3 regions of the Maritimibacter sp. genome follow, and region 3 is predicted to be linked to each of the others. Evidence: riboswitches for the same ligand, from Rfam matches in the RefSeq annotation. Region 3 holds a riboswitch; each other region holds the start of a gene.
What was found. Region 3 has a riboswitch for thiamine pyrophosphate ahead of thiB (thiamine ABC transporter substrate binding subunit). Riboswitches for the same ligand answer to the same signal wherever they lie in the genome.

Region 1 (5,457 bases), on a different contig from region 3:
GTCATGATCGAAGGGCCGGGCCACGTGCCCATGCACAAGATCAAGCCCAACATGGACAAGCAGCTCGAGGTCTGCGGCGAGGCACCGTTCTACACGCTCGGGCCGCTCACGACCGACATCGCGCCGGGCTACGACCACATCACCTCCGGCATCGGCGCGGCCATGATCGGGTGGTTCGGCACGGCGATGCTCTGCTACGTGACGCCCAAGGAGCACCTTGGGCTGCCCGACCGCGACGACGTGAAGGTCGGCGTCATCACCTACAAGATCGCGGCCCATGCGGCGGACCTGGCCAAGGGCCACCCAGCGGCGCAGATCCGCGACGATGCCTTGTCGCGGGCGCGGTTCGAGTTCCGCTGGGAAGACCAGTTCAACCTCTCGCTCGATCCCGAAACCGCCCGTTCGATGCATGACGAAACGCTGCCAAAGGAGGCCCACAAGGTCGCGCATTTCTGTTCTATGTGCGGGCCGAAGTTCTGCTCGATGCGGATCAGCCACGACATCCGCGCGGAGGCACAGAAGAACGGAATGGCGCGCATGGCAGAGAAGTTCCGCGAGGGCGGAGACCTGTATATCCCGCTGGGGGACGTGAAATGAGCCAGACAGCCGCAAACCTTCTGACCACCCTGCGCGCCGCGCCGCCGCTGGTGCAATGCATCACCAACTACGTCGCGATGAACATCGCGGCCAACGTAATGGTCGCCGCAGGGGCCAGCCCTGCGATGGTGTCCGCCGCCGAAGAGGCCGAGGAGTTTGCCGGCATCGCAGGTGCGGTGACGGTGAATATCGGCACCCTGTCGCCGCCCTTCGTGGCGGGGATGCGGGCTGCAATCCGGGGGGCACAGCAGGCCGGGCGACCCTGGGTGTTGGACCCGGTGGCCTGCCAGGCGACACGCTATCGCCGCGAGGTGGTGCAGGCGCTGGTGGCCGAACGCCCGACGATTATCCGGGGGAATGCCTCGGAGATTCTGTCGCTGGCGGGCGAGGCCAGCCACGGGCAGGGAGTCGACGGGCGCGATGCCGTCGAGATGGCGGAGAAGGGCGCGCGGCGGGTGGCGCGCTCCAGCGGCGCGGTGGTCGCCGTGACCGGCGCGGTCGACTACGTGACCGACGGCATTCGCGCGGTGAGGATCGAGGGTGGCTCGCCCTACATGCCCATGAACACCGCGCTTGGCTGTTCGCTGACCTGTCTCTGCGGGGCCTATGCGGCGGTGGCCGATGACGCCTTCGACGCCGCCGTGGGCGCGCTGGCGCATTTCGCCGTGGCGGGCGAACGGGCGCAGGAGGGGGCCTCGGGGCCGGGCAGCTTTGCGCCGCGGTTTCTGGACGCGCTGGCCGCTGTGACGCCCGAAGCGCTGTCGCGGGCGGTGATCCATGACGCGGCGGTGGCCGCGTGAGGCGCTGCCCGGACCTGTCGCTCTACCTCGTGCTCGATCCCGGCCTCTGCGCCGGGGTCGGCATGGTGGAAACCGCCCGCGCTGCCGTGGCGGGTGGGGCGACGGTGGTGCAACTGCGCGACAAGGCGGCAGACACCACGCGGATGATCGAGACGGGGCGCGCGCTGAAAGCCGCGCTGGCCGCGACCGGTACGGCGCTGATCATGAACGACGACGTGGAGGCCGCGATTGCCATCGGTGCCGACGGGCTGCACATCGGGCAGGGCGATATGGCGGTCGAGGAGGCGCGGGCGCGGATCGGCGCGGCGATGGTGCTGGGTCTGTCGGTCGAGACCCCCGCGCTGGCCGCCGCCGTAGATCCGGCGCTGGTCGATTACATCGGGGCGGGGCCGGTCTTTGCCACGCCGTCCAAGCTGGATCACAAGGCCCCCGTAGGCTTTGAAGGGCTGGCAGCGCAGGTCGCAGCAAGCCCCGTGCCCGCCGTGGCGATCGGCGGGTTGAAAGCCCACCACGTGGCACAGGCTTTAAAGGCCGGGGCGCAGGGCGTCGCCGTGGTTTCTGCCATCTGCGGCCAGCCCGACCCCAAGGCCGCCGCCCGCGCCCTGAGGGACAGGATCGACGCGCTAACCGTCTGACGCCCAGAGTGCGTGGAAATGATGCACCGGCCCGTGTCCGTGACCCACGTCCAGTGCATCGCTTTGGGCCAGCGCGGCATGCAGATAAGCCTTGGCGCGGGTCACGGCCCCGGGCATGTCGTGATAGGGCAACAGCGCGGCAATGGCCGAGGACAAGGTACAGCCCGTGCCGTGATCGTTGGTCGTGGTGATACGGGGCGCGCGCAGCGTCTGCGTACCTTCGGGGCCGGCCAGCAGGTCGGTACTGTCCGCGCCCGACAGGTGCCCGCCCTTGAGCAGAACGTAGTCGGACCCGAGAGACAGGAGTTCAGGCAGGGCGGCGGTCATGGTCACGGCGGTCCAGTCGTCGGGACGGTTCAGCAGGACGGCGGCCTCGGGCAGGTTCGGTGTGATGACTGCTGCCAGAGGCACCAGCGCCTCGCGCAGTGCCGAAACCGCCGGCGGGTCCAGAAGGGCATGACCGCTTTTCGCCACCATCACCGGGTCCAGCACGATGTTGCGCGCCGCGTGATGGCGCAGCCGGTCGGACACCGCGCGGGCGATCCCGGCGTTGGCGATCATGCCGATCTTCACCGCGTCGATGCGCACGTCGTCGAAGACCGCGTCGATCTGGTCGGCCACGAAAGCGGGATCGAGCGCCTGAAACGACCGCACGCCGCAGGTGTTCTGCGCAACCACGGCGATGACGACCGAACAGGCATAGGTGCCAAGCGCGGAGAAGGTCTTGATATCGGCCTGAATACCCGCGCCGCCCGAGGGATCGGTGCCTGCAATGCTCAGAACATTGGGGATCATGCCGGCACCTCTGCCATCAGGGCGGCCGCGTGATCCGCAAGCTCGGCCACATCGCGGCTGAGCGCGAGGTGGCCTTCCTTCAGCGCCGTGATCTCGATCCAGCGGGCCTCGAGCGCGTCATCTGCGGCAATCGGGTCTCCGGCGGTCCAGCGGCACAGGACGGCGACCAGGATGAAATGGCGGCGCAAGGTGCCGGTGCCGTCGTGATCAAAGGCGTCGAGCGCCGTGATCACCCGCAGCGGGTCTGCGGAAACGCCGGTCTCCTCGGCCAGTTCGCGGATGGCTGCGTCGAACAGGGGTTCGCCCGGGTCAATCCTGCCGCCGGGAAATCCCCAAAGGCCCGCATCGGGCGGATTGGCGCGACGCACGAGAAGCACCTGGGTGTCGCGCACGACTACGGCGATGGCCGCCGGGATCGGGCGTGGGTCTGTCGGTTGATATGGCAAGGCGGCCTCGTCATGCTGAGGCCGGCAAGGGCAAGAGAGCGCTGCGATCCTGTCCCTTCGCCGGCATGATCCGGATCAGGTTCAAAGGGTCACCGCGCTGCAATCGCCAGCGATATCTCAGCCCCTTGTCGGGACACCCCTAGGTGAGCGGCAGCTTATCAGGCTGAGCGCCCGGTTCAATGCCGGGCGGATGTGCTTGCGCCTGCCGTCGCTTGCTGAAACTTTAGGCAAAACAGACAAGGCAGCAGTCATGGAGTCCCTGTTCCGTTCGCTTGGCCCGGTTATTGGCCGCCCCTCGCCAGCCGAGGCCCTTCGCGCCGGGATCGGCGCCCTGATCGGGCTTGGGGTGACGGGCGCATTCCTGTTGTCGCCCGTGGTCGACCTGACGCTCGGCCTTTACCTGATTGCCCCGTTCGGTGCGACGTCGGTTCTGCTGTTCGCAATGCCCAACAGCCCGTTGGCGCAGCCGTGGTCGGCGGTGGTGGGCAACACTCTCGCGGCACTGGTCGGTGTGGTGGTCTGTTCCGCGGTCGCTGACCCTGTCCTGCGGATCGCCCTTGCGGTCGGGCTGACGATTACGGTCGGCATCCTGTGTCGCGCGATCCATCCCCCGGCGGGTGCGGTCGCCATGACAGCGGCGATGAGCCCGGAGGCGGTCGAGCGACTTGGACTCTGGTTCGCGACCGCGCCCGTCGCCACAGGCACCCTCGCGCTGGTCGTCTGTGCTGCGATCTACGCCCGGCTCACGGGGCGCAGATATCCATTCCGCCAGTTCGATGAGCCAAGTCGCCACCGCACCGAAGATCCCGATCCCGCCAAGCGCATCGGGCTGTCCCGAGAAGAACTGAAAGAGCTGCTGGACCGGTATCGCCAGTCGTTCAATCTGGGTGTCGAAGACCTGGCGCGGTTGATCGGCGCGGCCGAGTTGCAGGCCGCCGCGCACCGGACAGGTCCGCTTCTCGCGACCGACGTCATGTCGCGTAATCTGGTGACCATTGGCCCAGACACTCCGCTGTCAAAGATTGCGGACCTGTTCAGACATCATCGCTTCACATCGCTTCCGGTGACCGGGGTCGAGGGGCATTATCTTGGCGTGATCTTCCAGATTCACCTGATCGACCGAGCGCGCGAGGATGCGCTTCGGCTCGACCGTGGCTATCTCGCGGCGTTTCGGCGCCTGATCGACCAGGATCGTACGCAGCCGGTCCGAGCCAAGGACATCATGAGCGTCGCCGGGCCTCGGGCGGTACCGGCGACTCCGGTCGGAGTGCTCCTGCCGATGATGGCCGATGGTGATGTCGATGCGGTGCCGGTCCTTGAAAAGGGCCGGATCGTCGGCATCGTCACCAGGACGGATCTCATCGCCGCCCTCGCGCGGTCCGGTTTGCGAGCCCAGGACTGAGAGGCGGCGGCCCGGGTCAGGCCGGCTCGAGCGGGTGATCTTCGGGAGCCGGGACGCTTGCGAGACCCGCGACAGGGACATTGTCGATCAGGCGCACGCCATCGAGCCAGGCGGCCAGGAAGAGGCGACCGGGGCGGTCTGCCCTGTTCATCAGCTTGAGGTCGGGATCGCTGCGCAACTCCAGGTAGTCGATCGTGTCGAACCCGGCAGTGAGCAGCGCCGCCCTGGCGTTATCGAGGGCCTGCGCGACTTGTCCGCCGCGGGAGATGACACGCGCGGCGTCGTCCAGGACCTGGGCGATCACCGGCGCAATTTCGCGTGGCCCGGGCCCGAGCCGGAGGTTGCGCGACGACATGGCGAGGCCGTCGTCCTCGCGCACGGTCGGACAGCCGACGATCTCGGTCTTCAGATCCAGATCCTCGGCCAGCCGGATCACCACCTGAAGTTGCTGGTAATCCTTTTCACCGAAATACGCGCGGTCGGCATCGCATTGCAGGAAAAGCTTGGTCACCACCGTGGCCACGCCGTCGAAATGCCCGGGCCGCGCCCCGCCGCACAGGCCCGCGCTGACACCGGTCACCGAAATCGTCGTGGCAAAGCCGTCGGGATACATCTGCGGGCCGTCGGGCACATAAAGGACATCCGCGCCATAGGGCGTCAGCTTTTCGGCATCGCTGTCTTCGGTCCGGGGGTATTTCGCAAGATCCTCGGGGCTGTTGAACTGCCTGGGGTTCACGAAAAGCGTCACGATCACGCGGTCATTCTCGTCGCAGGCGCGGTCG
Region 2 (5,457 bases), on a different contig from region 3:
TGGACGACCGGGCGATCGGGCCGGCCTGAAACGATCTGCATGGCCTCCGCGTGCTGCCGGTATGATCCAACAACTTCGAGCCGCTTGTCGAAGGCCAGCAGCATCTCGTGCCACCGAAAAAGCGTCCCGTGATTAAGCGCCTCCGCAAACGTCGAATAGACGTCGACCATCATCTCGGCCACACCCTGCTCACGCGGTTTGCCCGGATAGCTGCCCGGTTCCAGTCCAAGGTGCCGGCGGAGCGAGGATTGGACGCTGCGCCGATCCAGCATCTCGCCCTCGATGGCACTGGTCTTCATCGCCTCGTCGCTCAGGAGATCGATGCGAAGCTGATCCCGCTCGGACGGTGTCACATGATGCACGGCACCCAGCACTTCACCCGAAGACAGCAGAAAGCGTTGTTCGAGCGGTGCCAATGCCTCCGGATCATACCGGAAGTCCGGCCAACCGGGTATCTGCCAGTTCCATACCATGAGTGATAGGCCCCCTTTCTATAACTCATGACATAACCATTTATGAGGCATAGAGGTCAATTCTATACCTCAAACCGCCTCACCCCTGCCCTCGCTTCACCCCCTGCCCTGCTGTCTGTTTGGAGTTCACAGCTGTGAACCCTCACGCTGCGGTCCTTCGCCCAAGTGCCATGACCATCGGGCTGCTCGAGAAATGCCTTTCCTTCGACCGTATTGTCAGGGTTCTTAGATAAGCCCCCGGGTTCTTGATCTCACTGAACCGCTCCAACACCGCGGCGATGACGATTGAGGCTTCAATCGCGCCCATGGTGTCCATAGCAGTCTCCCACACATCCGTGGTGATCCCCATCATCGGTCGAACGATGTCGGCGAGCCTCGCAAGATCGTGCCAGGACCGAATGTCGCCTTGAGCATAGGTGAGAATTTCGGGGCAAGTAGAGAGCACGAGGTTTGAGGGCAGGTTTGTGCCGCGCACGGTCGGTCGGTGGGCGCCGTGAGCTGCACCGTCTGGTCCCGATCAGATCGCCGTCGTGAAAACGCCCTCTCGACTGGCCAAGTCATCCCGCGGGGACGTGCACGATCCGCTCCTCGCTTTCGCGGGTTTCGATCTCTGCGCGCCGGACGAGGCGGTTCACGTGGGCCAGCGTTTCGGTGAAGGCGAAACTCATCTGATGTGGGTCGAGCGTGCGGGGAAACAGAAACGGCACAAGGTCCGCGACCGAACGCGGCGCGGTTGCACAGGCGTCCCGGATCAGATCGCACCGCTCCTCATGATGAACTTCGAGCTCAGCGCAACGCGAGTGCAGCCCGTAGAACGGCCGCCGGTGGCCAGACAGCACCAGCACGTCATCCGGAAGCTCGGACCGCATCAACCGCAGGGATCGCAAGAAATGGCCCAGCGGATCACCATGCGGATCTCCCTCGAACACACTGATGTTCGGTGAAATCCGCTCGATCACCTGATCGGCCGAGAACAGCAGCTTTTCGTCCTCGCAATACAGCATCACCTGCTCCTGCGCGTGACCCTCGCCGGTCATGACCCGGAAACTGCGGGTCCCAATCTCGATCACATCCGCCATCACGAGGCGCAGGAACTCGAGCGGTAGGGGCGTCACGCGGTTCAGGTATTCGTTCCCGCGAATGGCGACGAGGCTCGCCAGCTCCTCGCTCATCCCGTGGCTGCGATAGAAATCGAACGAATGGCGCGTGGCGGTCTCGCTGCGCCCCTGCGAAATCACCTGACACCCCATGTAGGTCGAAAAACTGGTGAGCAACGGTGCATCGAACCGCGCGCACATCCAGCCGGCGAGCCCAATATGATCCGGGTGCGCATGAGTCACGATGACCCGTGTGATCCGCGCGCCGCGCATCGGACCGGCGAAGATCGCCTCCCAGATCCCGATTGCCTCTTCCGTGCGTATGCCCGTGTCGATGACCGCCCAACCGTCGCCGTCGCGCAGGAAGTAGATGTTCACGTGGTCCAGACGATAGGGCAACGGAATGCAGGTCCATAGAATGCCATCGGCAATCTCGATCATTTCGCCGAAGTCCGGCATCGTCTCAAACGGGAACGACAGCATAGGGGCGGCATCTGCACTGTCCGTTCGGGTCATAACAGCGATCCTTCGTCTTGTTCGCCCATCTTGTGCCATGTTCCGCAGGCAAGGTCAGGCCCACATCCACGATTTCCAGGTCGCCAGCGCCTGTTGACAATCCAGACCGCAAGCATGACGGTGCCCTCACATAACCAGGGGTGCTCCTTCTCGGGGCTGAGATGCGCGATCCAGCGCGAACCCTTTCACAGCTGATCTGGATAATACCAGCGGAGCGAGGTGCTAGCATGTTCATAGGCGCGCAAGTGTCACTGTATCCGATGACGTCTCAATTCGTGGAGGTCATCACCGCCGGGCTCGACGCCCTCACCCCCTACAAGGACGACCTGAGGATCGAGACCGACGACATGTCGACCCTCATGGTCGGCGCGCCGAAGCCGCTGCTCGACGCGATCCGCGACCTGTTCGCCGCCTCGGCGAAGCGGCCAGAGCATGTCACCATGCATGTCACGCTCTCTCGCGGCTGTCCGGGCGGGCCAGACGATCCCTCCTGCCGCTGCGAAGTGCTTGAGCGCGCACAGGACGAAAGCCTGGCCGAGCGTCAGGCGCTTGCCGCCCAGGCGGTCGAGAACGCCTTGGCCACGGGCGTGGGCATCGACGTGCAGTTCTCGCTTTACGTCATGGGCAGCGGCAACCACATGGACGAGATCTACGGCTGCATCGATTTCCTCAAGTCGAGCGGCACGTTCCTGAAATCCAAGAACTTCTGCACCCGGCTGCGGGGCGACGCAGGCGCGGTATTCGAGACTCTGCGCCAGGCGTTCCTGCGCTTCGGCCCGGCCGAGGGTCACGTGACCGTCGACCTCACCGCTTCCGCTAACAGCCCCAGCCTCGCCTGAGAGCCCTGCACGGGCGCCCCCGCCCCTGCTCGGAGTGCAATGTTGTATCTGCGATATATCTACCCGGCCCTCGTGCTGGCGACCCTCTTCCTTGCGGGATGGGAGGGCTATGTCCTCCTCACCGACGCCTCGGCCCTCATCCTGCCTGCCCCAAGCGACGTGGCGAACGGCCTTTGGGTCGAACGGCGCGAGATCTTGCGCCACGCCCTCGCCACCATTGGGGTCGCCGGCGTCGGCTTCAGCCTGTCGATCCTCTTCGCCTTCGCGGTGTCGGTCTCGCTCCATTTTGCGCTCTGGTTGCGCCGGGGGATGATGCCGCTCCTCGTGGCGAGCCAGACGGTCCCCATTGTCGCCCTCGCTCCGCTCATGGTCCTGTGGTTCGGCTTCGGACTCCTGCCCAAGGTACTGCTCGTGATCCTAGTCACCTTCTTCCCGATGGTGGTGAGCCTGATGGCGGGCTACGCGAGCCAGCCGCGTGCCTTTCGCGATCAGCTCGTCTCGATGGGCGCCTCCCGGTGGGTCGTGTTCCGTCGCGCCACCCTTCCTTCAGCCCGGGCGCAGTTCTTCTCCGGCCTGCGAATCTCGGCCACCTACGCCATCGTCGCCACGATCTTTGCCGAGTACGCGGGCGCGCGGCAGGGGCTGGGCATCTATATCCTGACCGCCAAGAACAACTTCCGCGCCGACCTCGTCCTCGCCGCCGTCGTCATCTCGGCCACGCTCACGCTCACCCTGCTCGCCGCCATTCTGATCGTCGAACGCGCCACCGGCCGTCGGTTCCGGAGGGTGACCCATGCTTGAGGTAGAGAACCTGACAATCCGCGTGGGGCGGGAGGTGCTGGTGAAGAGCCTCTCCCTCACCCTGCCCCGCAACGCGATCACCTGCCTGATTGGCCCCTCGGGCTGCGGGAAGAGCTCGGTCGTCAAATGGCTTGCGGGCGTCCTGGCCGCGGAACTCGACGTCACCGGCACCGCGCAGCTGGAGGGGAGGCCGACCCCCCTGCCCTGCCCTGACATTTCCTACCAGCCACAACAAGACACGCTGTTCCCTTGGCTCACCACCACCGAGAACGCGAGCCTCGGGCTGGAGATCCGGGGCACTCGCCCCCAAGACGCCCGCGACCGGGTGCGCGCCATGTTCCCCGCCTTCGGGCTTGAGGGGCACGAGGACAGCTTCCCCGACCAGCTGTCGGGCGGCATGCGCCAGCGGGCGGCTTTCCTGCGCACCATCGTTCAGGACACGCCGGTTCTCCTGCTGGACGAGCCGTTCTCGGCGCTAGACGCGGTGACGCGGCTCAGGATGCAAAACTGGCTCGTCGCCCGGCTGGAGGCGCAGCCGCGCACGGTGCTGATGGTCACGCACGACCTTTATGAAGCCACCCAACTGGCCGACCGCATTCTCGTCATGGCGGGCGGTCCCGGTCGCATCACCGCCGACATTCCGATCCCCACACCGCGCGCTGCGCGGACCGAGGCCGCGCTGGCCGAGATCCGATCGACACTGAGAACCATGCTATTGGAGGAGACCCCATGAAATCCACCGCATTCACACTTGCCACCGTCCTCGCGGCCCCTGCCGCTTGGGCTGAAGACGTGAGTATCGCACTCGACTGGACGCTCAACACCAACCACATCGGCTTGGTCGTCGCGCAGGAGAACGGGTATTTTGACGAGGCCAGGCTGGACGTGGAAATTCTCCCCTATTCCGACAGCGCCTCGACCGCGCTTCTGGCGGCTGGCGCGGTGGATTTCGCCTACATGACCGCGCTCGGCTTTATGAGCGCCAAGGCCGGCGATGCGCCGATCACCGGGCTCTGGGTCACGATGCAGCGCGAGGCCGGGCGGCTGGTCTACAACTCCGACCACCCGGAGATCTCCAGCCCCAAGGACCTTGAAGGCAAAACCTACGCGGGCTTCGGCAGCGCGTGGGAGGACGCGCTGATCTCGACCATGATCGAGAATGACGGCGGCAACCCCCACTACGACACCGTGACCCTGGGCACCGGCGCCTATGAAGCGCTCGCCACTGGCGCGGTGGACTTCACCCTCGAGGTGGCGACATGGGAGGGCGTGAACAGCGAGCTTCTGGGCCGCGACCAGTCGTATTTCCTCTATCAGGACTACGGCGTGCCGGAGCCGCAGGGCGGTTATATCGGCACGCAAACCGCAACCCTCGCAGAGAACCCGGAACTAGTCGACGCCTTCATGGAGGCCACGCGCAGGGGCTATGACTGGGCCGCGCAGAATCCCGTCGCGGCGGCCGAGATCCTCATCGCGGCGGGCGACTTCCCCAACGAGGATCTCGTGCGCGGCTCGATGCGCGTGATCGACGAGGGCGGCTACCTCACCGATGGCGCGACCCCGGTGGGCTCGATCGACGAGGAGCGGCTGGAGACGATGGCCCGCTTCCTGTTCGACAGCGGCGTTTTGCGCGGCGCAGATGGCGAACCGCTCACCTGGCCCGGCAGCGTGTCGGACTGGATCGAACAGGGCTGGCGCGAGGAATGATCCCCTGCCCCGGCTCCGGCCGGT
Region 3 (5,457 bases):
ATGATGGAGCGTAAGCAGGCCGGGTTCATCGGTGTGATTATGCTCGTCATCCTCGCGACGATGCTCTACCTCACGAACAAGAAGCTTTGGGCGCCGCACAAGTACGGCAAGGAACTGGATCTCTGATCCGGTCCATCCCGCTGAATGAAAAGGGCGCCTCTCGGGGCGCCCTTTTTCTTTGTCGGCCCTGCCCGAGTCAGTGGCCGAGGTAATCGCGAAGCGCCTCAGGTGGATGTGCGAAAATCTCGGCCGTCGGCACGGGGGCATGGGCCACCCCATCGGCCACGAGTATGACATCGTCCGCGATGCGCCGCGCATCGCCAGGCTCGTGGCTGACCATAAGAAGGGTCGCGCCCGTTTCGTCCGCCAGCGCGGCAACCAAACCAAGCATTTCGACGCGCAGGGCCGGTCCCAGCGCACCGAATGGCTCATCCAGAAGCATGATCGGCTTGTCGCGCAGAAGCGCCCGGGCAAGCGCCACGCGCGCGATCTGACCGCCCGACAAGGCCGCGGGTTTGCGTGGGCCGAGCCCAGCAAGGCCGACCCGGTTCAACGCCTCGTCCACCCGGGCCGCATCGCCCCTGGACAACCGCAAGTCAGGACGCACCCCCAAACCGACGTTCTGGGCGGCGGTGAGATGCGGGAACAGGTTGTTGTCTTGAAAGATGGTTGTGATCGGACGCTGCGCCGGGGGCGTGGCCGACAGGTCGGTCCCTGACCAAAGCACCCGGCCCGACGCGGGTTGATAACCGCCGATCGCCGCGAGCAGCGTCGATTTTCCGGCGCCTGACGGCCCGAGAATGGCGATTTTCCGGCCCGGCTCGACGCTTAGGGTCGCGTCCAGCGTGAAGCCGCCAAGATCGACATGCATGTTTTCAAGCGTCAGGATTCACGCGCCCTCCCCGGTCGAAAATCCAGAACACCGCAAGGCTCGCGGCAAGAAGCACCAGCGCGGCCCCGGCGGCGTCATCCATCCGATAGGCCGACAGCAGACGATAGAGTTGCAGCGGCAGGGTGGGCGTGTCGGGCGACGCGAACAGGGCAATGACACCAAGGTCTCCCATCGACAGGGCCGCGGCAAGCCCGGCAGAAAACCCGAGCGGGCGGCGCAGGCGGGGCAGCCAGACGAGCCTGAACCGCGCCCACCCGGACATGCCGAGACCGTCTGCAAGCCGCCCGAAGTCGGCCTCGATCTGACCAAGCGCCGGCACCAGCGCACGCAGGGCGAAGGGCAACGACATCACGGCGTTGACGAGCGCGGTCACCGGAAGCGCGAAGGCGAACGGATCGGCCACCGGGAATATCAGGATGAACAGGCCCGTCCCGATCACGAGGGGCGAGGCCGCGATCGTGAGCGTCCCGATCGCCTCGACCAGCCGCGAACGGCTTTTCACGGCCCAGGCGGCAATGGGAAGCGCGAGCGAGATCGACAGCACGACAGACGCCATCGCCACGCCGAGCGAGCGCAGGGTCGCCGCGAAGACGGAGGGCGGGAGGGACGCAAGTGCGGGGATGCCGTCCACGGCGATCATCGCCATGGGCAGAACCAGAAACAGCGTGGCGAGCGCGATCAACGCGGCGTCGAGCGCGCGCAACGCGGGCGAATTCGCATCCCAGCGCATCACGGCGCGGTCGAGGCCGGAGCCGAAGCCGGATGGCAAGGCGACCTTCAAGGCGACCAGCGCGACGGCGGCCCCGAGGACGAATTGCACGAGCGCCAGAAGGGCCGCCTTGCCGAGGTCGAAGTCGAGGCGGAACGCCTGATAGATCGCCAATTCGATGGTCGTGGCGCGCGGCCCGCCGCCAAGGGCGAGCGCGACAGCGAAAGACGTTAGGCACAGCAGGAAAATGACGAGGAAAGCCCCCGGAACCACTTCGCGCAGCATCGGCCTTTCGAGATGCCGGGAAATATCGCGGGCAGTCATGCCGAGAGACGCGGCAAGGCGGAAGCGTTCGGCAGGAATGGCGAGCCATCCTTGCAGAACCAGCCGGGTCGCAAGCGGGAGGTTGAAGAACACATGGGCCAGCACGACGCCATGAAAGCCGTAGATCGAAATGGGCTCGAAGCCGAGGGCGACGAGCGCCTGACTGACGATCCCGGACCGTCCGAAAACGCTGATGAGCCCGAAGACCGCCACGATCACGGGCAGGATGAACGGAGCGCCAAGCAACACGACCAGCAGGCTACGGCCCGGAAATCGCCGTCGCGCGAAAGCCCGCCCGATAGGCACCGCCAGCACGACCGACAGGGCCGCCGACAGCGTTGCCTGTAGCAGCGTGAACCGCAGGGCGGCCCAATCCGCCACACCGAACCCGCCCGCACCTTCGGCCCGAACCGCAACCGCCGCGAGCGTCCCCAGCGTCAGAAGGAGAACGAGGGCGAGGGCAATGGCCCCCGCCCCGGCGGTCCGCGTCACCGCGTCGATGCCGCGCGCCATTCCTCGATGGCGTCGTCACGGATCGCTTCGGCCTCGGCCCCCAGATAGATCAGGGCATTCTCCGGCTCATGCAGTGTCTCGAACCCGTCCGGCAGGCCTTCGGTCGGGATCTTTGCCGGGTACATCCAGTTGGTCGTGGGGATCGCGGACTGGAACCCATCCGTGAGCATGAAATCCATGAACATATCGGCCAGTTCGCCCTGTTCGGTCGACGCGACCTTGCCCGCGATTTCGATCTGCATGTAGTGGCCGTCGTCAAAGGCGGCTGCCGCCTTGGTGTCGTCGTCCTCGGCAATCAGGTGGTAGGCAGGGGATGTGGTGTAGGACAGGACCATGTCCGCCTCGCCCTCGACGAACATGCCGTAAGCTTCGGACCATCCTTTCGTCACGGTGACGATCTGGTCGTTCAGACGCTCCCAATACGCGCCCGCCTCTTCGCCGTAGACCGCCTTGACCCAGAGGACGAGACCGAGGCCGGGTGTCGACGAGCGCGGGTCCTGAATGAGGATCGACAGGTCGCTGTCGGCCAGTTCTTCGAACGAGGTCGGCGCAGTGTCCACTTTGGTCTTGTCATAGACGAACGCGAAATACCCCCAGTCGAAGGGCAGGAACAATTCGTCCTGCCATTCGATCGGCAGGTCGAGCTGCGGGCTTTCGATGCCGTGCGGGGCGAACAGCGCGGTTTCGCGGGCGGCCTCGGCAAGGTTTTCGTCGAGGCCGAGCACGACGTCGGCCTCGGTCCGGGCGCCCTCGAGCCGCAGGCGCGACAGGATTTCGGCCCCGTCGCCGACGGCCACGAATTCGAGGTCGCAGTCGCAACGCGCCTCGAATGCTTTTTCGATCACGGGGCCGGGGCCCCATTCGGCGACAAAGCTGTCATAGGTGTAAACGGTAAGGGTGTCTTGCGCGTTGGCGACGCTCGCCAAGCCCACAAGTCCCGCTGCGATGATGGGTGTTCTCATGTCATCCTCCATTGCGACGGGCGAAAGTCCGGCAGGATGACCTGTGATGGTCCTGACCTTCCCTCCGCCGGTGCTAGCCGGTTCAGGTTCAACGGGTTCGCTTTCGCATCTCAGCCGGACGACTTGCGTCGCACGGGCACCCCGAGGTGAGGCAGACACTATGCATCGAACCCGGCGCTCGCAAGGGGGTGTCACCGAAAGGTGTGTGCTGGCGCACGCGCTTTGGGAGCCACGTCCCGCCACTGGCGGGCCGCGGCGGTGCGAGAGGGCGCTGCCCTCTCGCGCTCTCCCGAGGTTTTGCGAAACGAAGAAGAGTTGAGGTTTTCCGGGGGGTCGGCTACCGAAGCGGCAAAGGAGCCGGGCCATGATGAACTCTTTCGGGCATATCTTTCGGGTGACGACCTGGGGCGAAAGCCACGGGCCTGCGCTTGGGGCGACCGTGGACGGTGTGCCGCCGGGGGTGACGCTGGACGAGGCGATGATCCAACACTGGCTGGATCGCAGAAAGCCGGGTCAGAACAAGTACACCACTCAGCGGCGTGAACCCGACGCGGTTCGCATTCTGTCGGGTGTCTACGAGGGCGAGACGACCGGGACGCCCGTGCAGCTCATGATCGAGAACACCGATCAGCGGTCCAAGGATTATGGCGATATCGCCGAGAAGTTCCGGCCCGGCCATGCCGACATCACCTATTGGCAGAAATACGGTATCCGAGATCCGCGCGGGGGCGGTCGGTCATCGGCGCGCGAAACGGCGGCGCGCGTCGCGGCGGGCGGTATCGCGCGTGAGGCGCTCAAGATGCTGGTGCCGGGGATCGAGGTACGCGGCTACATGACCCGCATGGGCGAGCACGAGATCGACCGCAGCCGTTTCGACTGGGACGAGATCGAGCGCAATCCGTTCTGGGTGCCGGACGCCGAGGCTGCCGCGACATGGGCCGACTACCTCGACGGGTTGCGCAAGGCGGGCTCGTCCGTCGGCGCGGTGATTGAGGTGGTCGTGCGCGGTGCGCCCGCAGGCCTCGGGGCGCCGATCTACGCCAAACTCGACACCGATCTGGCCGCTGCGATGATGTCGATCAACGCCGTGAAGGGCGTCGAGATCGGCGAGGGCATGAACGCGGCCTGCCTGACGGGCGAGGCCAATGCGGACGAAATCTACATGGGGAACGACGGCAAGCCGGTGTTCTCGTCGAACCACGCGGGCGGCATCCTTGGTGGCATCTCGACCGGGCAGGACATCGTCTGCCGGTTCGCGGTCAAGCCGACATCGTCGATCCTGACCCCGCGCAAGACGATCACGAAAACGGGCGAGCCGGCCGAGATCGTCACCAAGGGTCGTCACGACCCCTGCGTCGGGATCCGTGCCGTACCCGTGGGCGAGGCTATGGCGGCCTGTGTCATTCTCGATCATCTGATGCTGCACCGGGCGCAGGTCGGTGACGGGCCACGGGGCAAGATCGGCTGATGCTGTCGATCCTCGGGATCACCTTTCCGATCTTCGCGGCGATCGCGCTTGGCTATGGCCTGGTCCGCTGGCGGGTGTTCCGGCCGCAGGACATGCGGGTGTTCGGCGCCTATGTCATGAACATCGCGCTGCCCGCCCTGATCTTCAACGCGGTCGCGACACGGGACATCGGCGAGGTGTTCAACGTGCCCTACATGGCCGCGTATCTCGCCGGGGCTCTGGTCACGATGGGGATCGCGTTCGGCTGGTTTTCGGCCATCACCGGGCCGCAGCGCCGCGCTGTCGGGGCGATGGGTGCGTCCTGTCCGAACTCCGGTTTCGTCGGAGCGCCGCTGATGCTGTTGCTCTTCCCCGATATCGCCGGGCTCATCCTCGCCATGAACATGCTGGTCGAGAACGTGGTCATCGTACCCGTGGCGCTCGCCCTGATCGAAGCGTCCAAGGGCGGGGGGCTGAACATCGGAAAGGTGCTGATCGGCGTCATCCGGCGGCCGATGGTGATCGGCCTGATCCTCGGTCTCGTCGTGTCGGTGATCGGGATGCCGCTGCCGGGTCCGGTCGACCGGCTCGTCGGCATGGTGGCGGGGTC

Region 1: another riboswitch for thiamine pyrophosphate. It lies ahead of HOY44_RS20120 (NUDIX hydrolase); the one in region 3 lies ahead of thiB (thiamine ABC transporter substrate binding subunit).
Region 2: another riboswitch for thiamine pyrophosphate. It lies ahead of HOY44_RS21025 (YkoF family thiamine/hydroxymethylpyrimidine-binding protein); the one in region 3 lies ahead of thiB (thiamine ABC transporter substrate binding subunit).

What each region holds. Positions count from the first base shown of each region.
Region 1 is NZ_JACBWT010000003.1:23,618-29,074, forward strand. Features, by position in the region: gene thiC (phosphomethylpyrimidine synthase ThiC) at 1-597, shown strand, start outside; gene thiM (hydroxyethylthiazole kinase) at 594-1,397, shown strand; gene thiE (thiamine phosphate synthase) at 1,394-2,032, shown strand; gene thiD (bifunctional hydroxymethylpyrimidine kinase/phosphomethylpyrimidine kinase) at 2,021-2,827, opposite strand; gene HOY44_RS20120 (NUDIX hydrolase) at 2,824-3,273, opposite strand; TPP riboswitch at 3,308-3,424, opposite strand; gene HOY44_RS20125 (HPP family protein) at 3,524-4,675, shown strand; gene panC (pantoate--beta-alanine ligase) at 4,692-5,457, opposite strand, start outside.
Region 2 is NZ_JACBWT010000003.1:206,759-212,215, forward strand. Features, by position in the region: gene HOY44_RS21010 (Fic family protein) at 1-473, opposite strand, end outside; gene repC (replication initiation protein RepC) at 616-948, opposite strand; gene HOY44_RS21020 (MBL fold metallo-hydrolase) at 1,031-2,086, opposite strand; TPP riboswitch at 2,213-2,321, shown strand; gene HOY44_RS21025 (YkoF family thiamine/hydroxymethylpyrimidine-binding protein) at 2,314-2,925, shown strand; gene HOY44_RS21030 (ABC transporter permease) at 2,965-3,726, shown strand; gene HOY44_RS21035 (ABC transporter ATP-binding protein) at 3,719-4,459, shown strand; gene HOY44_RS21040 (ABC transporter substrate-binding protein) at 4,456-5,433, shown strand.
Region 3 is NZ_JACBWT010000001.1:1,728,833-1,734,289, reverse strand. Features, by position in the region: gene HOY44_RS08860 (cytochrome c1) at 1-126, shown strand, start outside; gene HOY44_RS08855 (thiamine ABC transporter ATP-binding protein) at 197-871, opposite strand; gene HOY44_RS08850 (thiamine/thiamine pyrophosphate ABC transporter permease ThiP) at 876-2,438, opposite strand; gene thiB (thiamine ABC transporter substrate binding subunit) at 2,414-3,400, opposite strand; TPP riboswitch at 3,443-3,554, opposite strand; gene aroC (chorismate synthase) at 3,765-4,868, shown strand; gene HOY44_RS08835 (AEC family transporter) at 4,868-5,457, shown strand, end outside.